DNA from 3 places in the Anaerobacillus sp. 63XJN7_4_ISO-PGPR-S23-413 genome. Region 3 is predicted to be linked to each of the others. Evidence: a T-box and tRNA genes for the amino acid it is inferred to sense, from the RefSeq annotation. Region 3 holds a T-box; the other regions hold tRNA genes.

Region 1 (10,412 bases), 1.3 Mb from region 3:
TAAAGTTCTTGCTGTCATCAAGCATCCAACTCAGGGAGACCTTCATAATCCCAAACAGCTCGATGTTCCTCTTTTTCACCAGCGAAAAGCGTTAGCCCAATTCGAGAAAGCGCTCGTTCCAATGTCAGCCATTAATCATTACGAAGGAAATATTCCTGATTATCATGATTCACTCAAGGAAGCGCTTGAAACACAATCCGCAGAGCTCAAGCACGAAGGCGGAAGATGGGCCGAAGCATCTCTTATCGAAATCGAAAAGCTTAAAGACGACTACTTCCCATCAAGGTAATCTTCTTTACATCAGACTTCGAATCCGGTAAGATATAGTATTGATTTAGGCTCTTGGATTAGAGCTTGATTGAAGAAGACGTAAAGGGTGGTTTTTGATTTGCAATCAGAAGCTTCAGCATATCAAGTGCTGTTATATTATCAATATGTAGAAATAGAAGATCCGGATTATTTTGCTCGAAAGCATCTTAAGTATTGTCAATCACTCAATTTAAAAGGTCGAGTCCTTGTAGGCAAAGAGGGCATTAATGGAACGGTTTCAGGAACCGTTGAGGATACTGAGCGCTACATGGACGAACTAAAAGCAGATGAACGCTTTCGTGATATGGCTTTCAAAATTGATGAAGCAGAAGGTCATGCCTTTAAAAAGATGCACGTACGTCCGCGCGAAGAAATTGTTTCACTAAAGCTTGAGGAAGATGTAAACCCGAAAGAAATAACCGGGAATTATCTTGAGCCAAAGGAATTTATGGAAGCATTAGAAGATGATGATGTAATTGTTATCGATGCAAGAAATGATTATGAGTACGATATTGGTCATTTTCGCAATGCAATTCGTCCTGATATAAAGGCTTTTCGTGATCTTCCAGACTGGATTGAACAAAATCTTTCGGACCAAAAAGATAAGAAAGTACTAACTTATTGTACAGGTGGAATTCGCTGTGAGAAATTTTCTGGTTACTTAATGAAAAAAGGTTTTTCCGACGTTTCACAGCTTCATGGAGGAATTGTAACGTATGGTAAAGACCCGGAGGTACAGGGGAAATATTTTGATGGCAAGTGCTTTGTATTTGATGATCGTCTTGCTGTTAATGTAAACCGTACCGATGAAGATACAGTTGTAGGGAAATGCTATCATTGTGAGGAGCCAGCAGATACTTATATCAATTGTGCTAATGTACAGTGTGACAAGCTTCACATCGTCTGTGATTCTTGCAAAGAGGAGTATAACCATTATTGTTCTTCTGCATGTGAAGAAGAAGTTCGTATGATCCAATCGTAACGCAGCGGCTAACGCTGCGTTTTTTCTTACAGTGAAACGAGAGAGGAGGCGCGTTAAGATGTGCTTAATTGCTGTAGCTCAAAATGTTCATCCTACATACCCATTTATACTCGTAGCCAACCGAGATGAATTCTACGAGCGTCCAACAAAACCTGCGAACTATTGGGAAGATGTACCAGAACTACTTGCGGGGCGTGATTTAAAGGCTATGGGAACATGGCTAGGGGTTACAACAAACGGAAGAATTGCAGCCCTTACGAATTATCGAGAAGCGAATGAGCAGCCTAAAAGTCTATCAAGGGGTGATCTAACGGCCGATTACTTACGTGATCATCAATCCCCATTATCATACCTAGAAATGGTTCGACAAAAGAAAGATCAGTACAATGGATTTAATTTAATCATAGGAGATTTTAAGAGCCTTTATTATTATTCAAACCGGCAGGATCAAATTTCAAAACTAGAGAACGGTGTTCACGCTGTAAGTAATCACTTACTGAATACGAGCTGGCCAAAGGTTGAGCAGCTTAAAGAAGAATTGAAACACTATTTAAGTGCAGAAAAGAACCTCGATCAAAATCGTCTTTTTGAAATGCTTTCTCATGCTGAGCCTGCACCTGATTATTTATTACCACAGACAGGCGTGCCGATTGAATGGGAAAGGATGCTTTCACCCGTTTTTATTAAGTCGGATCATTACGGAACGAGGGCGCAAACTGTTATTATGGTTTCACAAAATGGAGAAGTTACTTTTGTTGAGAGGTCAGGAGAAGATCAGGAAAATTATTACCAATTTAATCTGGATGAAGCATAATTGCGCTCTAAGTGAATAAATTATGTGTTACCTGTAACTTTTGCCGATAGATCGATGGTGAAAAAGATTCGGGTTTAACAACAGAAAAATAGGGTATTGAGAATTATTACTTATGAGGAGGGGTTTTTTTGAAAAGAAAGCGTCACTATGTTGAAGATCAGCTTTTGCGGGAATCAACCGACATGAAAGAGTACCGAAAATATGATTCTGAAATGGTGACTAAAAAAAGACCAATACTCCGCCAAAATAAAAAGAAAAAACCACTTATTCAAACGCCAGTATAAGCAGGGGAGAGCGCTCCCTGCTTTTTTTCTATGTCAAAAATGGAGTGCTTAACTATGGGGAATAATTTTTTTGTGAAAAAGGGTTGTGTTTTTTTGGGGTCGGTGATAAGATAGGTCTTGTCCTTGAAAAAATACATTAAAAAAAGTGTTGACGAGGCAAAAGAAGTTATTGTATAATAATGAAGTCGCTGTTTAATGGAGGATTAGCTCAGCTGGGAGAGCATCTGCCTTACAAGCAGAGGGTCGGCGGTTCGAGCCCGTCATCCTCCACCATTTATTTTTGATGACTTTCATTAAATTATGCCGGCCTAGCTCAATTGGTAGAGCAACTGACTTGTAATCAGTAGGTTGGGGGTTCAAGTCCTCTGGCCGGCACCACACATGCGGGTGTGGCGGAATTGGCAGACGCGCTAGACTTAGGATCTAGTGTCTTACGACGTGGGGGTTCAAGTCCCTTCACCCGCACCATAGAATATGCGCCCGTAGCTCAATTGGATAGAGCGTCTGACTACGGATCAGAAGGTTAGGGATTCGACTTCTCTCGGGCGCACCATATTGGGGCCTTAGCTCAGCTGGGAGAGCGCCTGCCTTGCACGCAGGAGGTCAGCGGTTCGATCCCGCTAGGCTCCACCATATATATTTTCATGTTTTTGGAGGAATACCCAAGTCTGGCTGAAGGGATCGGTCTTGAAAACCGACAGGGGCTTAGTCGCCCGCGGGGGTTCGAATCCCTCTTCCTCCTCCATCTTTGCGGGTGTAGTTTAGTGGTAAAACCTCAGCCTTCCAAGCTGATGTCGTGGGTTCGATCCCCATCACCCGCTCCATTTTTTTGGCCCGTTGGTCAAGCGGTTAAGACACCGCCCTTTCACGGCGGTATCACGGGTTCGATTCCCGTACGGGTCACCAACTAAATTTCCATAGACTTTTTGACTCAAGCATACTCAAAGAGATGCTTTTTTTGTTGTTTTCAATTCGGTACGTCTCATCAGAATACAGCATACAGTGACTGTATAAGAGAGGGGATGGACCGAATGTATTATGAAGAACATGAGCACATTGCTTATCATTATGACAACACAGATGCCTACCGTCAGCAACCCGTAGCTCCAACATCGAGCCCACCAGCATCACCGCCTCCTAGACCACAGTCAGCACAAGCTGGAACATTTGCTGTAGATCCGGGATCCATTAGAAGGTGTATGTATCGGTTTACTTATATTTGGATGAGAGGCGGCAATTCATTTTGGTTTTGGCCAGTTTATGTAGGGCGTACTTCTGTTTCAGGGTTTCGCTGGACCGGTAGAAGGTGGGTGTATACAGGCATAAGTTTGAGAAGAATTGATATGTTTACTTGTTAATAGATGGAGCGCTTACATGAAGCGCTCTTTTTTAAAGGCTCTTTCGTAGACATTGTTGCTATAGTGGGTGAATTTTCGCTCAGGGATGCTCGTTTTTCGCGGGGCAGGCGGTTAGCATCCTTCCGCTCCAATCAGCGAAGTTTAGTGTTTAATTCAACAATTGTTTCGAAAGCAACAATCTTTTAAAAAAGAGCCTTTTTGAATGAAAAGCTTCGTTACCATAGCCAAATGAAAATTAATGAAAAATCGTCTAAACTTCTGGCTTTTTTGAGAAGATCATGCGAGAATAATACTAACTATTGATCTTCGAAAGTCAGGTGCACATAATGAAATTCCCTCTTTGGATGAGAAAGTTATTTGTAGCATTTGTTGCTGTTATTACACTTGGAACTGTGGTTCCTACTGGATATCTAGCAGATGACAAAACAGAGTCATCAGAAAATTATCAAGAAGAAAACCATCTTCTTATTGAGCCGAGGGACGAGCCTGATAAGGCGATAGAGCCTCTTGTTGATCAGTATGATTGGCCCATCATAGCTCAGGACGCTTCTTCTTCTGAACTCCTGACGCATTTTGTAAGCTATGCAAGCAATCAATCCGAGCAACTCGGGCTAACAAAATTCGGTGAAACGATCTCAACTCGAGTCGGTAACGAGTATCGAGATGCAATTGTACCTAAAATGACAGAAGCGATCGCTACCTCAGTGGAAAATCTGGATGAGGATACATTAAGGTCACTTCGTTTGACAGACAACCCTTCTGGTGGATACGGAGAACGTATTCTTCATGTATATAATCAACAGAGTGGGGAAGACTTATTGCGTTTTCATGTGAGAAGAGATCATCCCCCACAAGATGGCTATTGGTTTAATTTTCATTACCATGCAGCGAATGATGATTTTGAAGAACATTATGAAGTAGGTAAGATTTATTGGGATAAAAACACTCCGCCTAAGTGGCTCTCGTAAGAGAGGTGCGCGGGGTGTTTTTGGTTGGAGATTAAGGGAGGATCACAACATAGATGGAACTTGTACAATGTATTAGAGATGTTTTCGAAGAAGAGCCTTTAACCGGCTCAGAAAGTGTATTGAATCGTAAATTATTTAAGGAAGGTCATTTCTATCCAGTTTATAAAGATGAGCATCATAGCTGGATTACGCTTGATGATGAAGGAGAGCAGCATATTATTGCTACCGGCACCTCACTCAATGAAGACTTCTGGTTTACTTTTCGGTTTCGCATAGCATAATAAAAAGCCGCATAAAGCGGCTTTTACTTTTTTTTAGGGCGCGCATTTTGCGGGCCTCTTTTTTTATTCATAAGAAGAGCGTCTTCGCCTTCTTTTTCACCTTGCACACCGACTTTCGGATCATACGCGTTTCGATTTTTCATGTAAGCTCCTCCTCTAATTGGATTCACTTATTAGTATGTCCAAATTCGGTTAAAACATCGGATTTTCTTCGATGAACTGGTAGACGTTATCAACTAGCTCATCGGGCGTTTCGGCAGTAACGCGCTCGCCGTTAACGAGACAGTAAATATCCTGGCTACAAAGTGTGCAGTGACCAAGACAAGAATATTCGAGCACATCAAGATCTGTATCTTTTTCTAGTTTTTCCATTGCTTTATGTGAACCGCTCGAAAGATTGCTCATGCAGAATTCAACTATTGGATTCATCTTTTATTCACCTCGGGTTTTCCTTACTATTACAAGACTGTTTCTATTCTATCAAGAAGGTGTGAAAATGAACAACCATTTGCATAAGATCAAGAAACAAATTGATGGATACCCATATAATTTGTAAGAGAAGGGTTTATTTCTATATAATTAGGAAAAATAACATAATGAAGTCGATAGAGGAGGGTCATTATGCATAAAGCAGTTATTGTAGGAACAGGACCAGCGGGTTTAACAGCAGCCATTTATCTTGCGAGGGCTAATATGGAGCCGCTCGTCATTGAGGGACCGGAACCTGGTGGTCAGCTTACGTTAACAACAGATGTTGAGAACTTTCCCGGTTTTCCAGATGGCGTTCTCGGTCCAGAATTGATGGAAAATATGAAGAAGCAGGCGCTTAGGTTCGGCGCTACAATTGAGCGAGGATGGGTGAAGGATATTGATTTTAATGAGCGTCCCTTTAAATTAAAAACAGATACTCTCGGGGATATTATGGCGGAGTCTGTTTTGATTTCGACTGGTGCTTCAGCAAAGCTTCTAGGTATACCAGGAGAATCAGAGAATATGGGTCGAGGTGTGAGTACATGTGCAACGTGTGACGGCTTTTTCTTCCGTGGTAAAAAAATCGTTGTGATTGGTGGAGGAGACTCAGCTATGGAAGAAGCGACTTTCTTAACGAAATTCGCTTCAGAAGTTACTGTTCTTCACAGGAGGAAAGAACTTCGCGCATCAAAAATTATGCAGGAGCGTGCTCGCTCTAATGATAAAATTAGCTGGAAGCTGAATGCTTCCCCGCTAGAGGTTGTAGCAGAAAACAATAAAGTGAGCGGTATTAAAGTAAAGAATAGTGATACGGGAGAAGAGGAGTTCGTTAAGACAGATGGCATATTTGTTGCGATTGGCCATCGTCCAAACACTGATTTTCTCGCGGGTAAAATTAATATGGATGATAAAGGTTACGTTCAAGTAGAACCAGGAACGACAAAAACGAATGTCCCTGGTGTATTTGCATGTGGAGATGTACAGGATTTCACTTACCGTCAAGCGATCACAGCAGCAGGCACAGGGTGTATGGCGGCTATGGATTGTGAGCGGTTCCTTGAAGGAAACGCCTTTATAGACTGGAGTATGTAAGAAGAAAAAGCGCAGGCCTTGGCCCTGCGCTTTTTTAGTCGATGTTAATATAATTCGAATCGGTACGTATGCGATCAGATTTGGGTATTTTAATTTCTAGAACACCATTTTCGTATTTTCCTTTCACATTTTTCATGGAAAAGTGAAAGGGAAGCTTAATGGTGCGACTAGTACTTGAATAGGACCGTTCTTGTTTGTAATATTTTTGTTTATCGTTTCGTGACTCATGAAATTCTTTAGATTCAATGGAAATCCGAAGACCATCTCCAAGTGGTTCCACTTTAATTTGCTCCTTTGTGATACCAGGTAACTCTGCTTCAACAATAAATGCATCCTCCGTTTCATAAAGATCAACCCGAAACGACTGAGCTGGTAGAAGATTCGCAAATGGCTCTTTAAAGAAATCATCAAAGGTGTTCATCCAATTTTGAATAGCAGGGTCTTGAAACAGTTTGGGCAATTTATCGCCTTTCGCCATGGTTATTTCATCCTTTCCAACATTTCTGTTATACAGTATGTTTGCCCAAGGAAAATGTGCTTTTTGGCTGTTTTTTACATACAATTCGCAAGTTACTTCTCATCTTTCTTCATGTTACAATGATCATTAGAGAATTGAAGGAGGAGTACGATGAAGACTTATTTGCAGCTATGCGAAGAAATTTTACATAACGGAACTAAGAAATCTGATCGGACAGGCACGGGGACGGTCAGTGTATTTGGACATCAAATGAGGTTTGATTTACAAGAAGGTTTTCCAGCTTTAACTACCAAAAAACTTCACTTAAGATCAATTATTCATGAGCTTCTTTGGTTTTTAAATGGAGACACCAATGTAAAGTATCTTCAGGATAATGGTGTGCGCATCTGGAATGAATGGGCTGATGAAGATGGTGAGCTTGGTCCAGTTTATGGTCATCAATGGCGCTCGTGGACGGGCGCGGACGGATCAACCGTTGATCAAATTGCAAAAGTAGTTGAGCAAATTAAAACTAACCCGAATTCAAGAAGAATGATTGTAACAGCATGGAACCCTTCAGAAGTCGATAATATGGCTTTACCTCCATGTCACTGTCTTTTCCAGTTTTACGTTGCTGATGGTAAGCTTTCTTGTCAGCTTTATCAACGTTCTGCTGATGTGTTCCTTGGGGTGCCTTTCAATATCGCATCCTACGCGCTTCTCACGATGATGATGGCGCAGGTGTGTGATTTAGAGCCAGGTGAATTTATTCATACGCTAGGTGATGCGCATATTTATAACAATCATATTGAGCAGGTCAACCTTCAGCTCACTCGTGAACCTAGAGACCTTCCAAAAATGAAAATTAATCCAGACGTGAAATCAATTTTTGATTTCTCATTTGATGATTTTGAGTTAACGGATTACAATCCTTATCCACATATTAAAGGAGAGGTGTCGGTATGATATCATTTCTTCTAGCAATGGATGAAAAGCAGTTAATTGGGAAAGACAATGATCTGCCTTGGCATTTGCCAGCTGATCTCGCTTATTTTAAACGCATGACGACTGGAAAATCGATCGTTATGGGAAGAAAAACATTCGAATCAATTGGCAAAACGTTACCCGGCCGTGATAATTATCTAATTACTAGAAAAGACCTGGAATATGAAAAGGTTACTGTACTGCATTCTGTAGAGGAGTTTCTGGAACTTTCAAAGCGTGAGGAAAAAGATTGGTTCGTTATAGGTGGCGCTGAAATCTATCGTCAGCTGCTTCCGCATGCTGATCGCCTGTACATTACTGAGATTCATGAATCGTTTGATGGAGATACTTATTTTCCCGATTTCTCTCAAGATGATTGGAAAGAAACTTCGCGCGAAAAACATTCACGTGATGAGAGAAATAAACACGCTTTCGATTTTGTCGTTTACGATCGCAACTAAAAAAATCCCCCGGTGAAATGCGTTTCACTAGGGGGATTTTTGCTTTTATGTTTTAGGAAATGTAAATCCTTCTCCAAAAACATCTCTCACGTCATGCACAACGACAAAAGCTTTATCATCGACTTTTTGAATCATCTTTTTAAGAAGGAAAAGCTCCTGTTTATTAATGACAACGTATAAGATGTCTTTTGATTCATTTGAATAATGTCCGCGAGCATTAATAACCGTTACGCCTCGGTCCATTTCTTCACTTACTTTCTCTGCAATGGCAACAGTACTTTGAGAAATAATCGTTACGGCTTTACGCGTATCAAATCCGTCAATTAAATAGTCCAATATTTTTGTGCTAATATAGATGGAAATTCCGGTATACATCGTATTTTCGATCCCGATGACGACGGAAGAGCCGAGTACAACGAGAATATCAAAAACAAACATCGATGTACTTACGCTCCACCCAAAGCTTTGGTTAAGCATACGGGCAACAATTGTAGATCCACCAGTAGTACCACCTGAGCGGAGAACGAGACCGAGACCAATCCCGATGAAAACACCTGCAAAGACGGTTCCGAGCATAATATCAAGCGGCTGACCCATTCCTTCAGTTAATTGTATAAATAATGAGCTAAAGAAGATCGCAAGCATCGTATACCAGGTTACTCGTTTATTCAGTACCTTATATCCAATGGCTAAAAGCACAGCGTTCATAACAAAGTTTGTAATCCCTGGTGACCAATCAAGAATATAATAAAGCGTCATCGATATGCCAGTTACGCCGCCTTCACCTAGTTCGTTTGGAATTGCAAACCAGTTCACACCAAGCGCAAAGAATAACGATCCGATAATAATTAACGTTATTTCTTTTCCAGTATTGTTCATGTCATCACTCCGTTCTGTTCCTCAATACGTAGGATAATATATCATAGTGGTTGAAACTGGACAAGATTGTTCAACAATATTGTTCGAAAGAAATGTGACTCCCTTTTTTTTATGTTAAAATAATGGAAAATAGAGTATGGGCGGGTCTTAAGACATGCGTAAAGAAACAGTTGAACAAAAAGTGTATCAACTAATAAAAAATGCGATATTAACGAGACAAATCGCTCCTGGGAATCAGCTGTTTGAAAGTGCTATTGCTGCTAAAGTCAATGCTAGTAGGACGCCGATTCGAAGTGCTATTACGAAACTGGAAGCAGAGGGTCTTGTGACTGTCGTTCCGAATAAAGGAGCATTTATCGTTCAACCGACGATTGATGAAATGATTCAGGCTTTTGAATTGAGAAAAGTTTTAGAGGACATGGCGATCCGTGAAGGGTACGCAAAAATGGAAGCTTCTGATATCGAGCGGTTAAAATATCAGACTGAGGAGATGGGAAAGGCGTTTAAAGAAGGGAACATTCTCTTATATCATGAACAAAATAAGGCGTTTCACCTTGTGATGGCTAAAGCGAGTGGAAATCGTTATTTGATTGATTTTATGGAGCAAATTTTAAATCAAATCACCATTTATATGGTGCTGTATGATGTTTTTAGTGGTAATGATGAGAATGATACTGTCGAACATAATAAAGTGATTCAACTACTAGAGGCGAACGATGAGGAAAGTCTTCATAACGTTATTACAAACCATCTTGAGAATAGTTTAGCAAAGCTTCAGGAAGATAAGCTAAATTATCAGTCACTGACAACACTATTTTAATAAAGACGAGCTAGGTAAGCTCGTCTTTGTTTTTGCTTATTCAGCAGGTCTAGGTCCAGCATCAAGGCCAGAGCTTTCAACAGTCATCGCAGGCTTCACTTCGCAGTTGCCGTTAACACGAACCTGACAGGAGAGGCGGAGTTTTTCTTCCACGCCTTTTTTCTTAAACGCTTCCTCTTCAATTTCAGTTAGTTCTCCAAATTCTCCATCCACCACTTCTACACGGCAGGTGGTGCATTTTGCGTTCCCCCC
Region 2 (10,412 bases), 1.8 Mb from region 3:
ATCCAATTCAAATTAAAAACACATTCGAAAATATAGAAATGGTTTCAGTTGTGGCGTGGCAGAAGGATACTGGACCTAAGAAATTTAATGAGCGTGTCCAATCTGTTGAATATGTACTTGAAAAAATAATTGAGCAAGTAACATAACGAGCTTGATGCTCGTTATTTAATGTATAATTTCACATACCATACTAAAATGAATAAATTTCCCTTTTTTTGAGTAACACTAAAGAAAAAGGGAGTGAGTTTATGACTGCGTATTTGTGCCCACGATGTAAAACCAATCGAATGAGATTTAATAAAATTGAGCAAAAAGCGACTTCAGTTAAATTAGATCCTCAATCTGGAGAAGTGATGTCTATTATAGAAGAGGGAAAAGCTGATCCATTCCATATGGTTTATAAAGGACCAAGCATACGAGTTCAATGTGGGGCATGTGGCGAAATTGGAGACGAAGAAACCTTTATTCAATTTGCTCGATCACATCCACGTGCTAATTCTTAATGACTTTTCCCTCCTTTATTCATGATATAGTGAGAATGTAAGGAGGGGGACAGGATGTTTGATCCAACTATATATGAGAATGTAAAAGTAGTTCTTGAGGGAGAGCTATATGATCGAGATCTTGATGGTGAGATCTCCATCATCAATCGAAAAGATCTGGTTGATTTAGCTTGTCTTTCAAGAAAGTATCAAGTAGAGTTTAGTGAAAATGAACATGTGAATGTAACGATTGAACTTTTTGCTGATCTAGCTAATTTCAGTGCGGAGCAGCTTAAGCTAGAGCATGTTCAAGCAGGATGTGAAATCAAAATTCTGTTTGATGTTGCCATATCAGATGCAGAGGACTGTGAACAGATTGAAGAAGATATCCGAAGTATTTGGGGTTATCGACCTGCTATCCGACAAACGATATCTTTCCCATACGAGGATGCGGAACAATTAAAGACTCACATTGTTTTAGAATTTAACCGTCGAATTAATGAAGATCAAATAAGTGATCTTTCGGAGTTAATTGCACATGCTGTACAAACTTCAACATTACTTGGAGAATAAAGAAGAAGGCGGATTGCTCCGCCCTCTATATCCATACTATGCAGTTGGTGATTAGTAGCTTCCGCCGCCCATTTGCTGTTCAGCCATTTGGACAAGGCGCTTAGTGATTTCTCCTCCAACAGAACCGTTAGAGCGAGCAGTGGAGTCTGGGCCAAGTTGAACGCCGAATTCGCTAGCAATTTCGTACTTCATTTGATCTAAAGCCTGTTGTACACCAGGGACTACCAGATTGTTTGAGCTATTGTTGTTTGCCATGTTGTGTACACCTCCTTGACTAATATAATGCTCAGGAGTAAAGAATGATATACAATCTTAATATAGGAACTTTTTGGTAGTTACGGAGACGTTCATTTTTCTGAAAATTTAGAGGGTTCTGTATTTGGGTAACGAATATGTTATTTAGAGACTAATGAACTGGAGGGATATAAGAATGGATCGCTTTATTACTAAGACAGGATTTTATCAAAACCTCGATAAAAGAAGGTTGGAATATTGGTTGGTGATATCTGAAGAAAATAAAGTGCTTGTATCCTGGGTCTGCTGGAGTGCCCCTCAAACCATGGTAGAGCAGTGGAAAGGATCGTATGCTTCTTAACTAAACCGCCCTGAGCGGTTTTTATTATGGTTGAATTTATTTTTACTTCTATCAAATTCAGGATTCACAAATAAAAAAGAAAATGAAAAATTAGTTCATTCCAATACTTTTATATTAAAAGTTGTTAGAGAGGGTATAAAGAAATAAGTATTTTCTGTTTTACCACTCTTAGCTATAATAGAAAACGGATCAGGTCTTTTATACTAGACAATGTATGAAAATATGGAACGAACAGTTTAAATAGCATTTAAAAGAAAGAGGAGCTTCCATGATTCTAAAACACTATTCGAATCTTATAATGGTCATATGTTTAACTGTAAGCTTATTTCCATCAGTAACGCAAGCACAGGAACTACCAAATGTAAGAAGCGAAACCGCTATACTGATCGATGGCAAAACAGGACAAATTCTTTTTAATAAGAATGGCAATGACGAAATGTACCCGGCGAGTATTACGAAAATTGTGACTGCATTTATGGCTGTTAAATCCGGAGAGATGGATGATATGGTAACGGTAAGCGAGCGTGCACGTAAAGCAGATGGTACTAGGGTGTATTTGAAAGAAGGAGAAATCGTTTCGTTAGAAAAATTAGTTAAAGGAATGATGGTTAATTCCGGAAATGACGCTGCAATCGCTATAGCTGAGCATTTAAGTGGAAGCGTGGAATCGTTTTCTGAAGATATGAACGAATTTTTACGTGAAGAAATTGGTGTCAAAAATACGAATTTTGTTAACCCAAATGGACTTTTTAATGAGAATCATGTAACGACTGCAGAAGATATGGCTAGAATAACACAGTACGCCATGAAAAATGAGCAGTTTCGATCTTTGATAGGAATCAAAAAATTAGAATGGGTTGGTGAAGATTGGGAAACGACGCTTATTAACCATCATCGACTCTTACTCGATTATGACTTTGTTACAGGTGGAAAAAATGGGTATGTCTCAGAGTCTGGCTTCACTTTAGTGACAACCGCATCAAAAGACGGTCAAGAATTGATTGCTGTTACGATGAAAGCAAACGATGATCAAATCGCTTATCAGGACACATTATCCATGCTTAACTATGGGTTTAATGCTTTCACGCCAGTTGAGTATAAGAAGGGGACTGATTTAGGAGTTGGAAATAATGAGGAATATAGTCTTTCTGAGGATATGACCCTTTATCAAGTTGGAGATGACGAGCTAGATCTTACCATATCTGATAACAATATTCTTGAAAGTAAAGGGGCTTCATATGTTTCCATTCTGGATGCTGATTTTCTTGAAGTGAATTCTTTAGAAGAAGACAAAGGTGCGACAATAGTGGAAAGTGAAACAAAACCAGCAGCAAAAGTAAAAGATGAAGAAACAGCATCATTGCTGTCTAGTGAAAATATTTTCTATTTTGGGATCGGCGTTTTTGTGGTAATTTTACTATCTTTATTTTTTGGAAGAAGTCACTCTTCTCAAAAAAGACATCGAACTTTTCCTTAAAATCAACTTTCAAACCTAACATTGAAAATTAAAAAAGGACCTCAGGGTCCTTTTTTAATTTTCAAGAAAGAACGATAGCTGTTTGACAGAGGTCATTCCTTGTCCAACTGAGGAGGCAATACTTGATAACAGCGGTCTAGTGCAAACATCTCCTGCAGCATAGACGAATGGCAGAGATGTTTCACCATAAGAGTTGCATCGAATGTATCCTTCCTGATCGACGTCAATGCCATCCTCGTAAGGTTCAGTGTTTGGTTTAACACCAATTCGAATGAACAGACCATCAACCATCATTGTAAAGTGATGATCTTCGTCAGCGAGGAATAGTTTCTTCTTTCCTTTTCCATCTATTTTTGTAATAAACGTTTTTGTTAGTATGTCGATGTTTGGGTGGAGCATGACAGGTTCTTTGTATTCCTTACGAGCTTTAAAACAATCAGAACGATGTATTAGTGTAACTTGAGAACCAGCTTCAGCAAGAAGAAGAGCTCCTTCGAATGCGCGGTCTCCGCCCCCGATTACAGCAACATGTTTGCCTTTGAATTTCAATTTATCTCGAGTTGCCGAGTATACTTCTTTTTGCTCGATCATTTCTTGTTCACCAGGAACATCTAGCCTACGTGGGGAAGACCCTGAAGCAATAAGCAAAGAGCGAAATATATATGAATTACCTTCTGCTGTTTGAAGTATCCGATTAGTCCAATCGATCGACTTTACGCGAGTGTTTGTAACATAATCGCACATGATTTCCTCAGCATGTTTTATGAACTGTTCCTGTAGAACCTGACCGTTTGCAACCACCATACCTGGGTAGTCTACAATTTGATTATAGATTGTACTTAATTGCCCCCCAAGGCTATCCTTTGCTTCAAGCAATAAATGATTAATGCCTAGTCTTTTAGCCCATATTCCAGCAGAAATTCCAGCGGGTCCTCCACCGATTATTAGCAAATCTGTTCGTTGAGTCACCACCGTACCCTCACTTCCATGTTGAAAGCCATTCTTCAAATTCCAACCAGTTATTCACGCGAGGGACGTCGACATATTGATTATAACGATAGTTCATCGCAATGGCCATTCTCCCTGAATTTTTAAATGCGATGAGGTTGTGTGGAGCATCATCAAATAATAAATCTCCGCGAATCATTTCTTTTCTATGCGAGAAAATCAAATTTCTTTTGCCGATAAACGGAAGGTGTTTTTCTACCCATTGTTCTTTTTCAGTGTAAGCATATGTACGGCTACTCGTGACAATCATAACATCATACACGGATGAAAGACGTTCCAATACTTCAATAGCATGTGGTAGAGGCTTGAGTTCAAGAAATAGACCTGGCTGATCAAGGTATTCATAAATTTTAGCTCCACACTCATTTTTTACATAGTCTTCAGATCGCCAGCATTCAAGTTTCTCAACAGACAAGTCGTCATTGTAATCATTATTGTATCTCTGGTGCCATTCAGACATAAGGTCACATATAACCGAGTCCATATCGATTAATAAGGTTTTCATTGTCTCACTTCTTTCATCATACATTCTTTATCACTATAACAGGCAAAGTTAATTGGAACAATTGTTCAGGAAAGGACATGGAACGAACGTTCTTGATTTTTGACTCATCAAAAAATGAATGAACTATAAATCGAAAATTAAGCTAACATAGCGTAACTAAAAAAAGCAAGAACCAAGTGGCTCTTGCTTGTTAAAAACTAACATTTAATAAAAGCTGTTCCTACTATAATAAGCAGGATAAATAGTACAACAATTAGCGCAAAGCCGTTTCCAGCTGGTCGGTGACAAGGCATGCCGTAAGAAGCTCCAGCTACTGGTTGGTAAGGCTCATTTCCGTATGGTGCATTGTTTGCATGATACATATTAGGTCCCCCTTTAAATTCTCTTTCTTTACCACTGTATGTTTCCGTCTAGAAAAGATATAGGCAGGAGCGGAGAGGAACCTAAATTAGGTGAATGTCCCATGTGAATTTCTTATGAACTAATGCCTTTGTCTTTCGTTTGGGCTTGCTTTAAGAAATTTAATTTGTAGTCATCTGTTAGTTCTTTCACTTCCTTACTAAGGAATAAGATCGCAATAACGTTTGGGATAACAAACAAGGCGAGTGTAATGTCGACTAGCTCCCAAACAAATTGAAGTCCTCCAATAGCTCCAACAAAAATAGAAATAATATAAACAAATCGCATTACTCTAGAAAAGGGTGTGCCAAATAAGTATTCAGCTTGTTTCTCACCATAAAAGACAAGGACACCTATCGTACTGATAACAAAAATCAATAGGAGGGAAGAAACAAAGATGGGGCCCCATGTAGCTCCCATTAGTCCAGAGAAAGCATCTGAAACCATATCAGCTGCATTTGAGGGTTTAACGTCTTTCCAAGCTCCTGAAAGAAGCACTGTAAAAGCTGTTACTGTGCAGAGAACGATTGTATCGATAAAAACGCTGAAAATGCCCCATAATCCCTGTCTACATGGATGAGGCGTATGTGCTGCAGAATGGGCAATAGACGCCGTACCCATACCAGCTTCGTTTGAATAAAGCCCTCTAGCAAGGCCCCATCTAACAGCTGCAGCAAAACCAGCTCCAGCAAAACCTCCAGCTGCTGAGATCGGTTGAAAAGCATGTACGAAAATAAGGTTCATAACAGCTGGAAACTCTTCTATATTAATCACCATAACGCCGATAGCGCCTGCAATATATGTAAGTACCATGAATGGAACAATCTTCTCAGCTACAGAACCAATTCTACGTATTCCACCGAATACAACAATTGATATAAGGATAATTAATAAGACACCTGTTACCCAAGTCGGTAATCCAAAAGAACTTTCTGAGAGTGTTGAAATGGAGTTGGTTTGGACCATGACACTTGGAATGATTTCAATCATCAGTCCAAAAGCGAATAGAGATGAAGCGAACTTCCATCCCAAGCCTTTTTTTATGTAATACATTGGGCCACCAACATACACGCCATTTTTGTCTTCCTCTCGGTATTTGATCCCAAGAACAATTTCCGAGAATTTTGTAGACATTCCAATTATAGCGACAATCCACATCCAGAAAATAGCGCCAGGTCCTCCAAAAGCGATTGCCACAGGAACCCCAACAATGTTTGTAGCACCTGCAGTAGATGCAAGAGCGGAGGCAAAGGCCTGAAATGGTGATATTGTGCCATCTCCTTTTTCTTTTTTGAAAATTTTACCAATGGTATGTTTTAAAGCGTGGGGAAAAAAGATTATTTGAAAGAAGCCGAGGCGGATTGTTAAAAATAATCCACCGCCTAAGAGTAAAATCATCATAGGATAACCCCAGATGAACGCGGAAAATTCGGTTATTGCATTAAGAATATAGTCCATATCAATCTCTCCCTATAGGTAATACTCATTTAATTATCCATATAAAGGGAGGCTGAAACTCTATTTACAAAATTATGAAAAAATGAGCATAAAGACACAGAGCCGGTTTTCACCGGCTCTGGATTAATGGACCTGGGGAGGCTGATTATTCTGTTGTTGCTGCGGAGCTGTTAGTTGGTTTTTAACTTGTTGAATTTCATTGGTTTGGGCTTTGGCAGCTGGCTGATAATACCCTTTTTGTTTAGCGTATTGATAAAGGTTATATTGTCGCTGCTCATCAGTATTTCTAATTTGTTGAAGAGCCTGACGAAGTTGTTGATTGTCAGCTTGAGAAATGACGCTCCCGTAATTACTTAAGCTGCTGTTCAATACGGATAAATAATCATTTACCATGTCTTTCTCATTCATAAAATCCCTCCTTAATTTAAGAAGCTGATTAATTGTTGTTGTGTGTTACGTGCGTCTTGTGCATCCTTTTGAAGCATTTGCTTAAGCTGCGGACAAGTACAAGATTGGGCATAGGAATCAAGTTTGTTTGCGAGTGTTTCATGTCCGCCGATCATGTGACGCAGGTTTTGAAGTTCAAGTTCGTTCAGCTGAGTCATCCTGTTTCCCTCCTTCATTTCACATAGTATGAATGGAGAAAAACCAAATTATACTCACTTAAGCGATAACATTTCGCTCGTTAGAAAACTGCTGATACGTTTTTTCAATCATAATACTCTTTAGAATTTGGACAACATGATAAACATCTTCAAATGATGAATAGAGAGCAATTGGTGCAAGGCGAATGACGTTTGGTGAGCGGAAATCTGGAATGACGCCTTTTTGTTTTAGCGCTTTGCAAATTCGAGCAGCTTCATCGTGCTCGAGACAAATATGCCCACCCCGTCGATCATCTTCTGATGGATTAGTGATTGTAAAACCATCTTCAGCAAGATTTTCTTTAATAAGACACATTAAATAGTTGGTAAGAGACAATGATTTTTCTCGAATCGCATCTATGCCAGCTTCGTTCATCAATTCCAAAGCTCCTATTAAAGGAGCCATACTAAAAATGTGGGGTGTGCCTATTTGAAATGCGCCAGCGGTTTCAGCATGAGTAAGCGTATGGCTCATATCGAATTGCACTTCTTTCTTGGAACTGAACCATCCAGCAAGACCGGGTCGTCTGCCAAGGTGGTTTTCGTGCACAAAAAGTCCACCAACACCACCAGGGCCACTATTTAAGTACTTGTATGTACACCAAACCGCGAAGTCAACGTTCCAGTCGTGAAGTTTATGTGGAATGGCTCCGATTGAATGAGCTAAGTCAAAGCCAATGATTACTCCTTTAGAATGGGCTGCTTTTGTGATTTTTTCTATATTTAGTAATTGTCCGCTCCGGTAAAGTACGGAAGGGAGGAGAATAAGGGCTATAGTCTCATCGATGGCCTCAATGATATCTTCTTCCAGGATTGTTCTTCCGTCACGGCTCGGAACTTGTACTAGATTAGTTTTAGGGGATAACCCATGGAGTTCAAGCTGACTTTGAATAGCATAAATGTCAGATGGAAATGTTAAAGAATCGGCTAGTATTTTTGTTTTGTTTCCTGAAGGTTTAAAAAAAGTAGCGAGCATCTGATGAAGGTTAGTTGTAATTGAACCGGTAGTAATTGTTTCAGAAGCATGTGAACCGATTAGCGTTGATGTCATCTCACCGATGTTTTCTGCCATATAAAACCAGGGCTGCTTTCCATCAGACCAGCCATCAATTCCATGTTGCTTCCAGTCATCAAGAGATCGAAGAAGGGATGCTTCCGCATTCTTTGATAGAAGACCAAGTGAATTACCATCCAAATATAGCGTATTTGGATTTAAGTAAAACTTATCACGTAAATGGGCTAAAGGGTCTTTCTTGTCGAATTCTTTTGCGCCTGTAATGGACTGTGATAAACTCATATGTAACAGCTCCTTTTCTACAACTTATCGTATGAGAGGGAGAAGAGCATGTCAACGCTTTCACTCTTTGCAAAAGAAACTTTCTACATTTTTTTAGAATAATGATTGACATTTTAAATGATTCAATGGTATATTATTAAACGTCGCTGATGCACAGCACATGCGGGTGTGGCGGAATTGGCAGACGCGCTAGACTTAGGATCTAGTGTCTTACGACGTGGGGGTTCAAGTCCCTTCACCCGCACCATATATTTTTTGCGCCCGTAGCTCAATTGGATAGAGCGTCTGACTACGGATCAGAAGGTTAGGGATTCGACTTCTCTCGGGCGCACCATACATAATTTAAGTGGCGGTGTAGCTCAGCTGGCTAGAGCGTACGGTTCATACCCGTGAGGTCGGGGGTTCGATCCCCTCCGCCGCTACCATATTACAATTTCATCATGGAGGGGTAGCGAAGTGGCTAAACGCGGCGGACTGTAAATCCGCTCCCTCAGGGTTCGGCGGTTCGAATCCGTCCCCCTCCACCATGATTGGGCTATAGCCAAGCGGTAAGGCAACGGATTTTGATTCCGTCATGCGTTGGTTCGAATCCAGCTAGCCCAGCCATTTTTGCGGGTGTAGTTTAGTGGTAAAACCTCAGCCTTCCAAGCTGATGTCGTGGGTTCGATCCCCATCACCCGCTCCATTACATATTGTAGAAGAGTTTTAAAAGCTACTTCACAACCTGATTTTAATCATGGTATACTTTTGTTGAGATGGAATACCATTCATATCGTGCGCCTTTAGCTCAGTAGGATAGAGCAACAGCCTTCTAAGCTGTGGGTCAGAGGTTCGAATCCTCTAAGGCGCATACCCAAAACTCCTTGAATAAGATTACTTATTCAAGGAGTTTTTTTATTTTATTAACGGCACATGTGTGTTTGCACATAGGCTTCATTTCCAATAAACTAGTAATTAATAAATCACTTGGGAAATGGTGACGAAATGAAGCGATATAAAGGAAGAATTATATCTGTTGTAACGTTTTTTATGGCGATTCTATTATGGGATTATTGGCTTTATTCTGTGAATGAAATTAAAATCAATTGGTTAATGGACATATTCTTTACGATCTCAGTTATGGTGATTGTTTGGTGGTTCTCTTCTTATTATGATCGCTCTGTCATACTTCTGTCCAAATTAAAAGATAGTGAGGAAAAATATCGTAAACTATCAGAAAACTATAATAGTGTCATAAACAGCTTAAACGAAGTTGTTTTTCAAACTGGAATAGATGGTAGTTGGATCTGGTTGAATGAAGCGTGGGGTGAGTTAACTGGATACGACGTTCAGGAATCAATAGGCACATACAGCTTATCTTATATACATCCAGATGATCGGCTGAATATACATAAAGAATTATCTCGATTCCAAGATGGCGCAGAAAAATCTAACGTATTTGAATTCAGGGTTCAGAAAAAAGGCGGGGGGTTCGTCTGGTGTGAGGTCTTTATTAAATATGAATATAGCTCTAAAGGAAGATTTGAAGGAATGACAGGAACGATTAAGGATAAAACCTTTAGAAAGCAATCAGAAGAGCGGTTACTTAAAACAAATGAAGCCCTTGCGGTTAAATCTGAAAAGCTAGCATCAGCTGCACAGCTTGCCGCTGGAATTGCTCATGAAGTTCGGAATCCTCTAACATCGGTGAAAGGATTTCTTCAACTGCTTGAGAAGAAGGAATCCACTATGCCGTATTTTGAAATAATCTTTTCAGAAATATCCCGTATCGAATTAGTGCTAAGTGAACTTCTAACGCTAGCAAAGCCGCATAGTACATTATTTACGAATGTTGAAATGAAAGGTTTATTAAAGCAGGTCTCAACCTTGATTGAGTCTAATGCTCTATTGAACGATGTAACATTACAAACGAATTTTGGGAATGAGGAAGCAGTTGTTTTTGCTGATCCTAATCAAATAAAGCAAGTGTTTATT
Region 3 (10,412 bases):
ATAGTCATTATCCCACTGTTTTTCATTCCATGCTTTGTGGTGATAAGCATTTAAATCACGACCAATACCTAGGAAGTCACAGTTGGCTTCTTGAAGTTTATGAAGAATATCATTCGCTCTTTTTGTTAACCGTGTGGATAATTCATCTGCAATATCATGTACCATTCCTTCTTTAAACAGATGGTTTTGAGGATATTCTTCTACATTTCCTCTTATTTCAAGATTGATAACGCCTTTATTTAATTGTTGATCTTGAAAAGAATATTCATTAGATGCTTTGGCATTTCGGACGTTTATAGTAACGGTTTTGGTGAGAAAACCTTCATTGTGTTCTTCACCAATATTTTCTGTAATACTTGCTTTTTTACTTTTCCTATCAGCCATAAGGAGTAGTAAGGTTGCGTCTATTGGAGGAAGAACAACTCCTGTATAGTTGGCGTGATGAAATAAAGCAATTCCGTTTATTTCAGGTGCGCCCACATCCTTGTTGAAACTAATATATGGAAGGGCGTAATCTTGTCCAACATCTTTAGAATAACGAAATGTTTTTTCGATCGTCATTCGCGGGGCTTCTGTTTTATTTTCAGCACCTTTAATAAGATCTGACATAAATTCTGTAATGAGAGTATCGCCAATATGGTCTAAATTTAACATGTCTTCGGCTCGTCCATCGACAACTCCGACTCTAGCGTCTAGTGGACCTTTTGGATCTCTGTACAGGACATCAAAAATGTGGTCAATGTCTTTTTTGGCTATCTCTTTCCCTAAGAGAATGAGCTGATTTTTTGAAGCTGTTACTTGCTTTGATAAAACTCGATCCACTTTAATTCGCGTATCTCTGGGTGAAGACCCTGAAACGGAAAGAATGCGATTAGAGTATACGCCCCCTTGACTAACTGGAATACCAAGGTTCCGAACGGCGAACGTTGTGCGAATTTCATTTTCATTCTCATAATCCAATCCAGCCCCATAAATCAGCTTCGATTCTTTTAAAAGTTCCTGATCCCAGCAAGAGGTCAGAAATAACAGGCTGAGCGAAAAAATGATGGAAAGATGTTTTAGTTTTTTCATCGTGACTCCTCTTTCTTCTTAAATAAAAGACTAATGAGCAAAAGCAGGAGAGGGAAGCCAAGGGCAAAAAAATAACTTGCTTTCGCATGATAACTAGAAATCATTTCCACAGTATATCGATCATGTGAAAACATTGAGAAAAACAGTGCAATAAAGGCGGCAGTCAAAATGGGACCAGTTGTTTTTTTTCTTTTTGTTAAATATTGAATGCCTCTTCCTGCAATATATATATACGATACATAGGAAGTCATAACAGAAACGATCCAGATCGAAAGAAAAAGGAGATCCACTCTATCCACAATTACAAAGGATACACCTTTTAACATATACACGAGGGGTTCAGGAATCATTTCAAGCTGAGAAGGGCTAAAAAAGACGTACGTTGCAAATGTTAAAAAGCTATATAATAATGTTACTGCTATATTAGCCAGTGTTAAGCTTTTTAGTGCTGCTTTCCCTTTTGTTTGAACGTAAGGGTAAATGAATAATACGATTTCAAAACCCAGCATGGATACTATCCCTTGCTGTGTTGCTTTTAGGATTGTTCCTACGCCATTTTGACCAATTGGCAAGATATAACGAATATCCGCGTCCTTTAAAGTATAGGCGGCCATAATGATCAGAGGAATAATTAGAACTGAAACAAACTGATAAAATCTCCCCATTACTTTGATTCTGCCAATAGCAAGGTAAGTGCCACTAATAGTTAGCAATAAAAAGATGACAATCATGGGTGTTCGAAATAAGATCCAAGTTTTTATTGTGGTTTCAAACAATTCCAATACAATGACCGCTGTTGAAATAGCGAATAGTGTGTAAAGAAGTGAGACGACGAATGCTACATATTTGCCAATGATTTTAGGCCCATATTCAAAAAGCGTTAATGATGGGAAACGGTTGCTCAAAAAGTAAAGTATAAAAATAATTAGTTGGATAGCAACACCAGTAACAAGAAGAGTAATCCAGCCATCAGTTCCAGCTCCTGCATATAAGGAAGAGGGAAGAGAGAGTACGCCTACGCCAACTTGTGTTTGGAATATGATGAAAAAAAGCTGCGCCGAATTAATTTTGCTACTCGTCTTCATTTTGTTTCCACCTTCTTGAGACCCACTCCTGTGTTCCATGCTGTGCACGAACGTCTGACGGTCGCCTACCGAGTAACCATCTTGGAAGGCGAATAACAGAATCTTTTAGTTCGTTGAAACGAAATGGTGCAAGCGGGGAGAAATAAGGTGTGCCGAAAGTTTCTAAACCACATAAGTGGATTAAAATGATGGATAATCCGAAGACAAGCCCAATAAATCCAAATGCTGCAGAAAGGAGCATGAGTGGAAAACCAAGCAGCCTGATTGACATACTCATTTCATACGATGGAACTGCAAAGGATGATATAGCCGTCAGTGCGACGACAATAATCATCATATTCGATACAAGGTTAGCTTCTACAATCGCAGTCCCAATAACTAAACCCCCAACAATACCAATTGTTTGTGCAATAGGACCTGGTAGTCGTATAGCAGCTTCTCTCAATAATTCAAGAATAATTTGCATAATTAAAGCTTCTAGTAATGGTGGGAATGGAACGTTTTCAAGCGAGCTTTTAATATTTAAGATTAACTCGGCAGGTAGTACCTCTGGGTGAAAAGATACGGTGGCGATATATAATGAAGGCAACCCTAATGCAAAAATAAAGCTGGCTACTCTTATGAGTCTTAAGATAGATCCAATATACCATCTGCTGTTGTAGTCTTCAGGCGATTGATAAAAGGCAAAAAAAGTTACTGGAAAAATTAAAGTTGCAGGGCTTCCTTCCATTAGGAGACCGACTCTTCCTTCCATGAGGTGAGCAGTCATTCTATCAGGTCGTTCCGTACTTAGCATTTGGGGGAATGGAGAGAATGGTGCATCCTCAATAAACTCTTCTACATAGCCAGGCGTTTGAATGGAATCCGTTTTAATAGATGTGATTCTTTTTTCTATTTCTGCGATAAGATCAGGGTTTGTAAGGTGCTGTAAGTAAATAACAGCTATTTTCGTGTCTGTTGTTTTACCAATTTTAAAGAACCTAATCACAAGGTTAGGATTCTCAATTCTTCTGCGAAGCATTTGTAGGTTTTGCATAATATTTTCGACAAAACCTTCATGTGAACCGCGAACGACTTGCTCATTAATTGGCTCAGATATTGCTCTAGAATTTCCTGAGAAAGCTTCTAGTAAATAAAAATGTACTTGTCCATTTATTAGTAGAACGACAAATCCTTTTGTTAATCCTGTAATAGCTTCATTTAAATTTTTTGATCGCCGGTATTCCTTTGATGTGACTGTATCCTCGATGTTTAACTGATTTGTCTCAAATAATGGTTTCATAATCGTTCTTTGTAGCTTCTCTTCATCAACTAAAGGATCTAAATAAGCAAGTAGGCATTTCACATCCTGAACCGTAATATTTCTGAATTTGATATCTTCTGTATTATGAAATTTTGCTTTTATATATTCTTTGTTCTCTTCAAGAGAATAGTATGCATCATGTGATTCAGTAGCAGTTGGAATTTGGTAGGACTCATTTCGAATTGATTTTCGTTTGCTTCGTCTCACAATGCACCCTCCTCAATAAAATTAGATAGGTATAGGTTGTTATAATAATTGAGAAGTTATGTATACGAATTGAAATGAATCATTCATAAATGATTTAAAAGAGTTATAAATGCCTTGTGATAGGTCTATAGTCTTTGTTATCCCGTGATTGTTCTCGTCGTTTACTGGTCTTTTGTAGGGTTTTAACATAATTCAAATCGAGTCTTGTCGAATGAGTGCAAATACATTGTTAAGGTGGTGTATAATACGGATAACTTATCCGGAAGGTGGTTCTAACGATGACGATTAAAAATGTTCAAAAGGAAAAATTGGCAGTTGATCGGTGTATGAAGCATTTAGAGGTCGTGAACGTAGAGCCAAAAGTAAGACAGCTGATTTCCATGTACTTAACATCCATTTATCGAGAAGGGTATCAGGAAGGTTTTGCTGATGGTGAAAAAAATGGATATTCTGAATCGGAAAAAGGACTTATAAAATAAGTGGTTGAATTTATATGGAAGTCGGCTATAATAAGACTAATATTGTATCGTCAATGCGAAAGAGAGTAGTGTTTGTATACGGATAAAGCGATCCGGGGATGGTGAGAGCTCGGAACCTTAGCAGGCATGAACCGGACTTTCAAGACACTGTTTTGAATTAAGTAGAAGCAGTCGGACTCCCCGTTATAGAGTGAAGTAGGCTCAAATCGTTTTATTGAGCAATCAGAGTGGTACCGCGGAATTCATCTCCGTCTCTTTTATAGAGACGGAGATTTTTTTATAGGCAAATGGATATACAAATAGGAGGGAATGTATGAATTACAAAGAATTATTTGCACAACAACTTTATCAAGCATGTGAAGAAGAAGTGAGCTTTCTTAATATTCTGCAGCGAATTGAACTGCCTAAGCATGACTCTTTAGGTGACTATGCCTTCCCATGCTTTGATCTTGCCAAAGTGAAACGAATGGCTCCTCATCAAATTGCGAAGGAGCTTGTTACTGACATTCATGAGTCAGCCTTTGAAAAAGTAGAAGCTGTTGGGCCTTATGTTAATGTGTTTCTTAATAAAAAAATGGTTAGTACTGAGGTAATAAGTCGCATTGTACGTGAGGGAAGTGAGTACGGTGCTTCTAATGTAGGAAAGGGAGGTGCCGTGACGATTGATCTTTCCTCACCTAATATAGCGAAGCCCTTCTCAATGGGCCATTTACGCTCAACCGTTATTGGAAATTCATTAGCGCTAATTGTTGAAAAAGTCGGCTATCGCCCCATTCGCATTAATCATCTTGGGGACTGGGGAACTCAGTTCGGCAAATTGATAACGGCCTACCGAAAGTGGGGGGAGGAGCAAAAGGTTCGTGAGCAAACGATTAAAGAACTCCTTAAGCTCTATATTACATTTCATGAAAAAGCGGAATCAGATAATGGTCTTGAAGATGAAGGACGTAAGGCATTTAAAGAATTAGAAGAAGGTAACCCAGAAGCCGTTTCATTATGGAAATGGTTCCGTGAAGAATCTCTTAAAGAGTTTGATCGAATTTATGAGCTTATGGGGATTACCTTTGATTCAACAAATGGGGAAGCATTTTATAATGATAAAATGCAGAGTGTCATTGATCTACTTGAAGAAAAAAATCTCTTAGTTGAATCTCGTGGCGCCATGGTAGTAGAACTTGGAGAGAGCTTACCACCATGTCTAATTAAGAAGAAAGATGGTGCCACACTTTATGCAACCCGTGATCTCGCTGCAGCCATTTATCGCTATGAAACATATGGATTTAGTAAGGCTCTCTATGTCGTAGGAAATGAACAGAGTCTACATTTCAAACAATTATTTGAAGTATTAAAGAAAATGGGATTCGATTGGGCAGATCAAATGCACCATATTAACTTCGGAATGATGTTAAAAGATGGAAAGAAAATGTCGACAAGAAAAGGGAAAGTAGTATTGCTAGAAGAAGTGTTGACTGAAGCAATCGAGCTTGCAAAAGTAAATATTGAAACCAAAAATCCTAGTTTAGAAAATAAAAACGCGATTGCTGAACAAATTGGGGTAGGGGCCGTTTTGTTTCATGACTTAAAGAATGATCGTCGAAATGATATAGAGTTTTCACTTGAAGACATGCTACGTGTTGAGGGTGAAACTGGTCCGTACGTGCAATATACTCATGCGCGTGCTTGTTCTATTCTACGCAAAGGGGATTTTCATTCCAATGATCATATAAAAGGTCTCGAAGATGAAGAAGCCTGGTCAGTTGTGACAAAGCTGCTTAGTTTTCCAAATGTAATTGAAAGAGCAGCAGCTGAATACGACCCTTCTCAAATCGCAAAGTTTGTCCTTGACCTTTCACGTTCTTTTAATAAATACTATGGACAGATTCGTATCTTAGATGACCCATCCTGTAAACAAGCGAGATTGCAGCTGGTGTCAGCTGTCTCCATTGTTTTACAAGAAGGCTTGCGATTGTTAGGACTACATGCACCAGAAGAAATGTAATAAGACAGCCCGTTTTTAGGGCTGTCTTATTTAGATGAGGTCACTATCTTCGATTGTACCCTGACTTGCCTTCTGGTCATGATCATCCAGTAAGTCTTCATAACGTTCATGACGTTGATTTGGAATCACTCCAGATGGTTTGCCATCTAGATCGGCTGATAAAAATGATTCGATTTCCTCGACATACCCGACAGGCTCATTGGAATCAATATACATTTTGTCATAGTTCATTTCCTGAGCGTTAAAGTCTGAAGGTGTTTCGGATGTTCCATACTTCGCAGCTCGTTGCCATGAATCTTCAGCGTCAAAAAAGGTAGCATCGTTAGTGTCGTTTACATGTTCCTCGAAGGAATTGCCAAGTACACCTTCTTCTGCTGGTCTTCTGTCTGATGTCTTTTGTGATGGACTATGTTCTACACATGTGGAAGCTGTTGGAAGGGCAGCGAGTCTTTCTGTTGAAATATCATTTCCACAAACTTCACATATGCCATATTTTCCATTTCCAATTCGTTCAAGGGCCTTTGTCAGTTCTGCTAATTCTGTTTTTGCATGTTCATTTAGTGATAGATCTTTCTCGCGTTCATATAATTCTGTCGCCGTATCGCCAGGGTGATTATCGTAATTGGATAGTTCACCTGTAGAATGTTGAGCAAAAGACTGAGAAACACCAAATTCATCGTTTTCATCTAATTCATCACTAAGAGCCAGGATGCGTTCTTGAATCATTTTCTTATATGAACGAAGTTGGTTCGTTGTTAACATAGTCAATTCTCCTTTCTTTTTCTTATATCCGTAGTATGGATCAAAAAGAAGGGTGCTACTTCTGAAAATAATTCCATGAGAGTTGGATGAAATACCAGTAATATGGAAAAGGTAAAAATGTAGCTGAGACAATAAGAAGCTGGTGATGGGATGAACAGAAAAGTAAATCCAATTGAAGTTCTCTTGTGGAGTATTGCCTTTCCCGGGTTTGGACAAATCATTAATAAGAATTACATAAGAGGTGCTTTTTTTATTGGGCTTGAGTTTTTGATCAATGTGAATGCAAATCTTAATATGAATATTCTCTATAGTTTTCAAGGTAAGTCCGTCCAGGCAATTTCAGTTACAAATTATGAATGGGCTATGTTTTATCCTTGTGTTTACATGTTTGCGATTTATGAAAGCTATCTAGGTGCTATTGAAAAAGCAGGGAAACTACCAGGTGATTACCTGTCTTTACCCTTTGTATGTGGAGCGTATTTTTCTACGGTGGCTGTGATTGTATCGAATTTAAGAACAGAGCCTTTTGTTATTCCACCGACCTTTGTTGCTATTATAGGTATTGTTATTGGGGTAGTAATTGGGGGCGGATTACGACAATTGTTAAGACGGAAGGGTATGCAATAACAAAAGCCATGAAGCAAAGTGCTTCATGGCTTTTTGAACGGGACGGTTTTGGTTTTCGGTGTCTAGCTACAGTGACCGAGTGTCTAACCGCCCACTTCCGCTTTTCGTTTAAATCTCACTGATTCGGAATTCTGGTGATTGTAGTTCTTCGGCGTCTTTTTCTCGTTCTCTTCTTGCCCATTGGAAGAAGATGTAGCCTAGTGCGGTGCCGTATGAGAGTTCTTGGATGATTTTCATGATGATGCCGCCTAGCTGTTGGTCTTCCATGATGCCTAGTGGCTTGAATTGGTCAAATAGTTCAGGTGAAACGGTCGTGCCGGTTGGTACGCAATATCCCATAGCATTTGCCCAAATCGTTGGATCTGTATATGTAGCGTATAATGGAGTAGTTGCGAAAATAATGAGAGCACATGCTGGTGTGAGTAGGACACCATCTGCGAAGATGTATCCAAGTTTTTTAACACCTGATAACGTATCGTATTCTGGTATTGGACAAACAAGTGGCCACCACATAGCAAAGGCAGTCAGGATAAGAGCGGCTTTATAGAAATTCTGAGCCGTATAGTGCACCATTAAGTAATCAAAGATTTCTGGGATATGATAGAAAGAAAATAACCCGTTAAATAAAAGCAGTGAAATAATAGGGAATGTGAAAAATTTAAAGATTTTGCGAATCACTTTGATATTTAGCAGTGGACGGAGCAACCATGCTGGGGTGCCTACTATCATGAGTGGTGGAGCGACTAAATAAACGAGCGCCATCTCAGTCATATGTATGCTGAGTAATAAATGCCCCATAAGTGATAGTGGACCGCCAAGTCCGAGATAAAATAAGAAAACCCCGATTAAGAAAAAGATCTTTTTGTAAAGGGGGATCGGTGCTGAGTCTTTAAAGCTATTTTTCCAAGGTCCTGTTAGAAGTAAGTAGAATCCAGCAATAACGATTGCAGCTACCATAATTCCAGGACTCCATAAAGCACTAAACGAAAATGTGCTTGTTAATTGTTCCCACATTAGGAACACCTCCATCTATGATCATAATGCCTGACAGTAAATGTTGACCGTTTTCATCATACCATATCATCTTCTTGCATCCTATCTAACGATAAGAAAGCCTTTACTTTTTCTTCTTACTCTATTGTAAAAAGGATTTACCATTAACTCAAGGCGGGTTCTACATTTTGTGTGAAGGAATCGTGACAGGCTTCCCCATCTAAGTTGACAATAGTGAAAGGTCTTTCATACAATGGCAACAGAATGGTATATGAATATTTGTTCATGTAATGAGGGAGAGGGGATCGTTTTGGATAATCAAGGACAGGATGTGGCAAAAGAACAATTAGATCTAGATGAAGAAACACTTTTTATTGTTTCGCAAACTTTTAAAGCTCTAGGAGATCCAACGAGGATTCGGATATTAAATTTATTGGCAGATCGGGAGTGTGCTGTAAGTGAAATAGCGGATGCTCTGCATCTTTCTCAATCGACTGTTTCTCATCAGCTTCGCTTTTTGAAGAACTTACGCTTAGTAAAGTTTAGAAGAGCCGGCACAAGTATTTTTTATTCTCCTGATGATCAGCATGTGATGGCACTGCTTCACCAGGCGATCCACCATGCCTGTCACGATTAATCGCTCTGTATGGTAGAATTGTACGGAAACGTTCAAGAAAAATGGACGGTAATGAAGTGAAGTTTCGTTATACTATTATTTGAGTGATTGATAAAGTGAAAGGAGAATGGCTTCTTGTTATCTAAAATTAAACAGCATAAAACAGAATCCGCTGTTATTTTCCTGGCCTTTGTTCTGCCTTTTATAACGATGATGGTCATTGGAGTATTATCCATCTATTTATCATACAGCGGGTAGTACGGAATTAGAAAGGTGGACAAAATATGGAAATAGGGTCGATTCTAGTTTATATGTCAACAGGGCTATTTTTTGTAGTATTTGGTTTATTTGGGTTTTTCTTGTATATGTTAAAGAGAAAAGAAAAAACGGTAGAACATGGGGAGATGGACAACCATGAGAAATAAAAATATTCGCCTTCTTATTATTTTATTAGTTCTTTGTGCTATCTGGGGTGTAGCCTTCTGGGTTTGGGCGTTTGCCACCGCATAAAAGGCCTTTTCGAGAGATCGAGAGGCTTTTTGTTTGATTTCAATTCTTTAGGAGGTACTATGGACTATATTCAACAAATAAGAGCGTTAGTTGGGAGTCGGCCATTAATTCTACCTGGTGTTGCGATTTTATTATTTGATCATACGAAGAGCAGGCTACTGTTACAGAAGAGAACAGATAATAAGCTATGGGGATTAACAGGTGGATTTATGGAGCCTGGAGAATCTTTTGAAGAGACGGCTGTACGTGAAACGTTTGAGGAAATAGGAGTAGGTACTAAGGAGTTAACGTTTGTTTCTCTTTTCTCTGGTGAAGAGTTATATTACCGATATCCAAATGGAGATGAGGTTTATAGTGTTATTGCTGTTTATAAGGGACAATGTGAGAGCGAAGCTTTTAAATTAGATGGAAATGAAGTGTCAGAAGTGAAATATTTTCCACTAAACGAGTTACCTAAAGAAATGAACCCAAATCATCAGTTAGTCTTGAAAAAGTTAGGTTATTCATAACAGAAACCGTTTATTGACAGGATAGAAGGATTACTATATGCTGAAATCAGGTTATATGTTTAAACACTTAAACAAATAGGAGGCTTTCTGCTATGAATCAGAAAAATGACCATCAGGAAGCGATCCAACTTTTTCGCAAAAGCACACCAATCTTCCAGGCGCTTGGTGATCCCTATAGACAGGATATTATTATGCTACTTAGTGAACACGATCCATTAAGTGTGAATGAGATTACGGAGCGATCGACTTTA

The links. A T-box is a leader RNA that pairs with one kind of tRNA and senses whether it is charged. The one in region 3 lies ahead of argS (arginine--tRNA ligase), so its partner is inferred to be a tRNA-Arg.
Positions count from the first base shown of each region.
Region 1: it encodes a tRNA-Arg, which carries the amino acid that the T-box ahead of argS (arginine--tRNA ligase) is inferred to sense. The anticodon was not compared.
Region 2: it encodes a tRNA-Arg, which carries the amino acid that the T-box ahead of argS (arginine--tRNA ligase) is inferred to sense. The anticodon was not compared.

Region 1 is NZ_CM149688.1:1,975,539-1,985,950, forward strand. Features, by position in the region: gene kapB (kinase-associated lipoprotein KapB) at 1-289, shown strand, start outside; gene trhO (oxygen-dependent tRNA uridine(34) hydroxylase TrhO) at 389-1,291, shown strand; gene AC0VYO_RS10680 (NRDE family protein) at 1,350-2,105, shown strand; gene AC0VYO_RS10685 (hypothetical protein) at 2,234-2,389, shown strand; tRNA gene AC0VYO_RS10690 (tRNA-Val) at 2,587-2,662, shown strand; tRNA gene AC0VYO_RS10695 (tRNA-Thr) at 2,692-2,767, shown strand; tRNA gene AC0VYO_RS10700 (tRNA-Leu) at 2,773-2,857, shown strand; tRNA gene AC0VYO_RS10705 (tRNA-Arg) at 2,866-2,942, shown strand; tRNA gene AC0VYO_RS10710 (tRNA-Ala) at 2,947-3,022, shown strand; tRNA gene AC0VYO_RS10715 (tRNA-Ser) at 3,042-3,134, shown strand; tRNA gene AC0VYO_RS10720 (tRNA-Gly) at 3,140-3,213, shown strand; tRNA gene AC0VYO_RS10725 (tRNA-Glu) at 3,221-3,295, shown strand; gene AC0VYO_RS10730 (transporter) at 3,421-3,747, shown strand; gene AC0VYO_RS10735 (YpjP family protein) at 4,092-4,715, shown strand; gene AC0VYO_RS10740 (hypothetical protein) at 4,769-4,996, shown strand; gene AC0VYO_RS10745 (YuzB family protein) at 5,189-5,425, opposite strand; gene trxB (thioredoxin-disulfide reductase) at 5,618-6,559, shown strand; gene AC0VYO_RS10755 (Hsp20/alpha crystallin family protein) at 6,594-7,037, opposite strand; gene AC0VYO_RS10760 (thymidylate synthase) at 7,188-7,982, shown strand; gene AC0VYO_RS10765 (dihydrofolate reductase) at 7,979-8,461, shown strand; gene AC0VYO_RS10770 (YitT family protein) at 8,507-9,340, opposite strand; gene AC0VYO_RS10775 (GntR family transcriptional regulator) at 9,495-10,160, shown strand; gene AC0VYO_RS10780 (2Fe-2S iron-sulfur cluster-binding protein) at 10,197-10,412, opposite strand, start outside.
Region 2 is NZ_CM149688.1:2,417,131-2,427,542, reverse strand. Features, by position in the region: gene AC0VYO_RS12830 (YppE family protein) at 1-146, shown strand, start outside; gene AC0VYO_RS12825 (DNA alkylation repair protein) at 249-503, shown strand; gene AC0VYO_RS12820 (hypothetical protein) at 558-1,055, shown strand; gene AC0VYO_RS12815 (alpha/beta-type small acid-soluble spore protein) at 1,107-1,310, opposite strand; gene AC0VYO_RS12810 (hypothetical protein) at 1,486-1,650, shown strand; gene AC0VYO_RS12805 (D-alanyl-D-alanine carboxypeptidase family protein) at 1,919-3,127, shown strand; gene AC0VYO_RS12800 (NAD(P)/FAD-dependent oxidoreductase) at 3,182-4,096, opposite strand; gene AC0VYO_RS12795 (5' nucleotidase, NT5C type) at 4,107-4,640, opposite strand; gene AC0VYO_RS12790 (YjcZ family sporulation protein) at 4,838-5,002, opposite strand; gene AC0VYO_RS12785 (alanine/glycine:cation symporter family protein) at 5,115-6,497, opposite strand; gene AC0VYO_RS12780 (spore coat protein) at 6,621-6,905, opposite strand; gene AC0VYO_RS12775 (hypothetical protein) at 6,917-7,102, opposite strand; gene kynU (kynureninase) at 7,161-8,438, opposite strand; tRNA gene AC0VYO_RS12765 (tRNA-Leu) at 8,601-8,685, shown strand; tRNA gene AC0VYO_RS12760 (tRNA-Arg) at 8,696-8,772, shown strand; tRNA gene AC0VYO_RS12755 (tRNA-Met) at 8,787-8,863, shown strand; tRNA gene AC0VYO_RS12750 (tRNA-Tyr) at 8,881-8,965, shown strand; tRNA gene AC0VYO_RS12745 (tRNA-Gln) at 8,970-9,044, shown strand; tRNA gene AC0VYO_RS12740 (tRNA-Gly) at 9,050-9,123, shown strand; tRNA gene AC0VYO_RS12735 (tRNA-Arg) at 9,215-9,288, shown strand; gene AC0VYO_RS12730 (ATP-binding protein) at 9,423-10,412, shown strand, end outside.
Region 3 is NZ_CM149688.1:640,937-651,348, forward strand. Features, by position in the region: gene AC0VYO_RS03565 (Ger(x)C family spore germination protein) at 1-1,071, opposite strand, end outside; gene AC0VYO_RS03570 (GerAB/ArcD/ProY family transporter) at 1,068-2,156, opposite strand; gene AC0VYO_RS03575 (spore germination protein) at 2,143-3,666, opposite strand; gene AC0VYO_RS03580 (hypothetical protein) at 3,945-4,145, shown strand; T-box leader at 4,190-4,404, shown strand; gene argS (arginine--tRNA ligase) at 4,459-6,144, shown strand; gene AC0VYO_RS03590 (TraR/DksA C4-type zinc finger protein) at 6,175-6,906, opposite strand; gene AC0VYO_RS03595 (hypothetical protein) at 7,057-7,533, shown strand; gene ctaG (cytochrome c oxidase assembly factor CtaG) at 7,642-8,547, opposite strand; gene AC0VYO_RS03605 (ArsR/SmtB family transcription factor) at 8,837-9,163, shown strand; gene AC0VYO_RS03610 (hypothetical protein) at 9,278-9,400, shown strand; gene AC0VYO_RS03615 (hypothetical protein) at 9,427-9,567, shown strand; gene AC0VYO_RS03620 (NUDIX hydrolase) at 9,712-10,161, shown strand; gene AC0VYO_RS03625 (ArsR/SmtB family transcription factor) at 10,254-10,412, shown strand, end outside.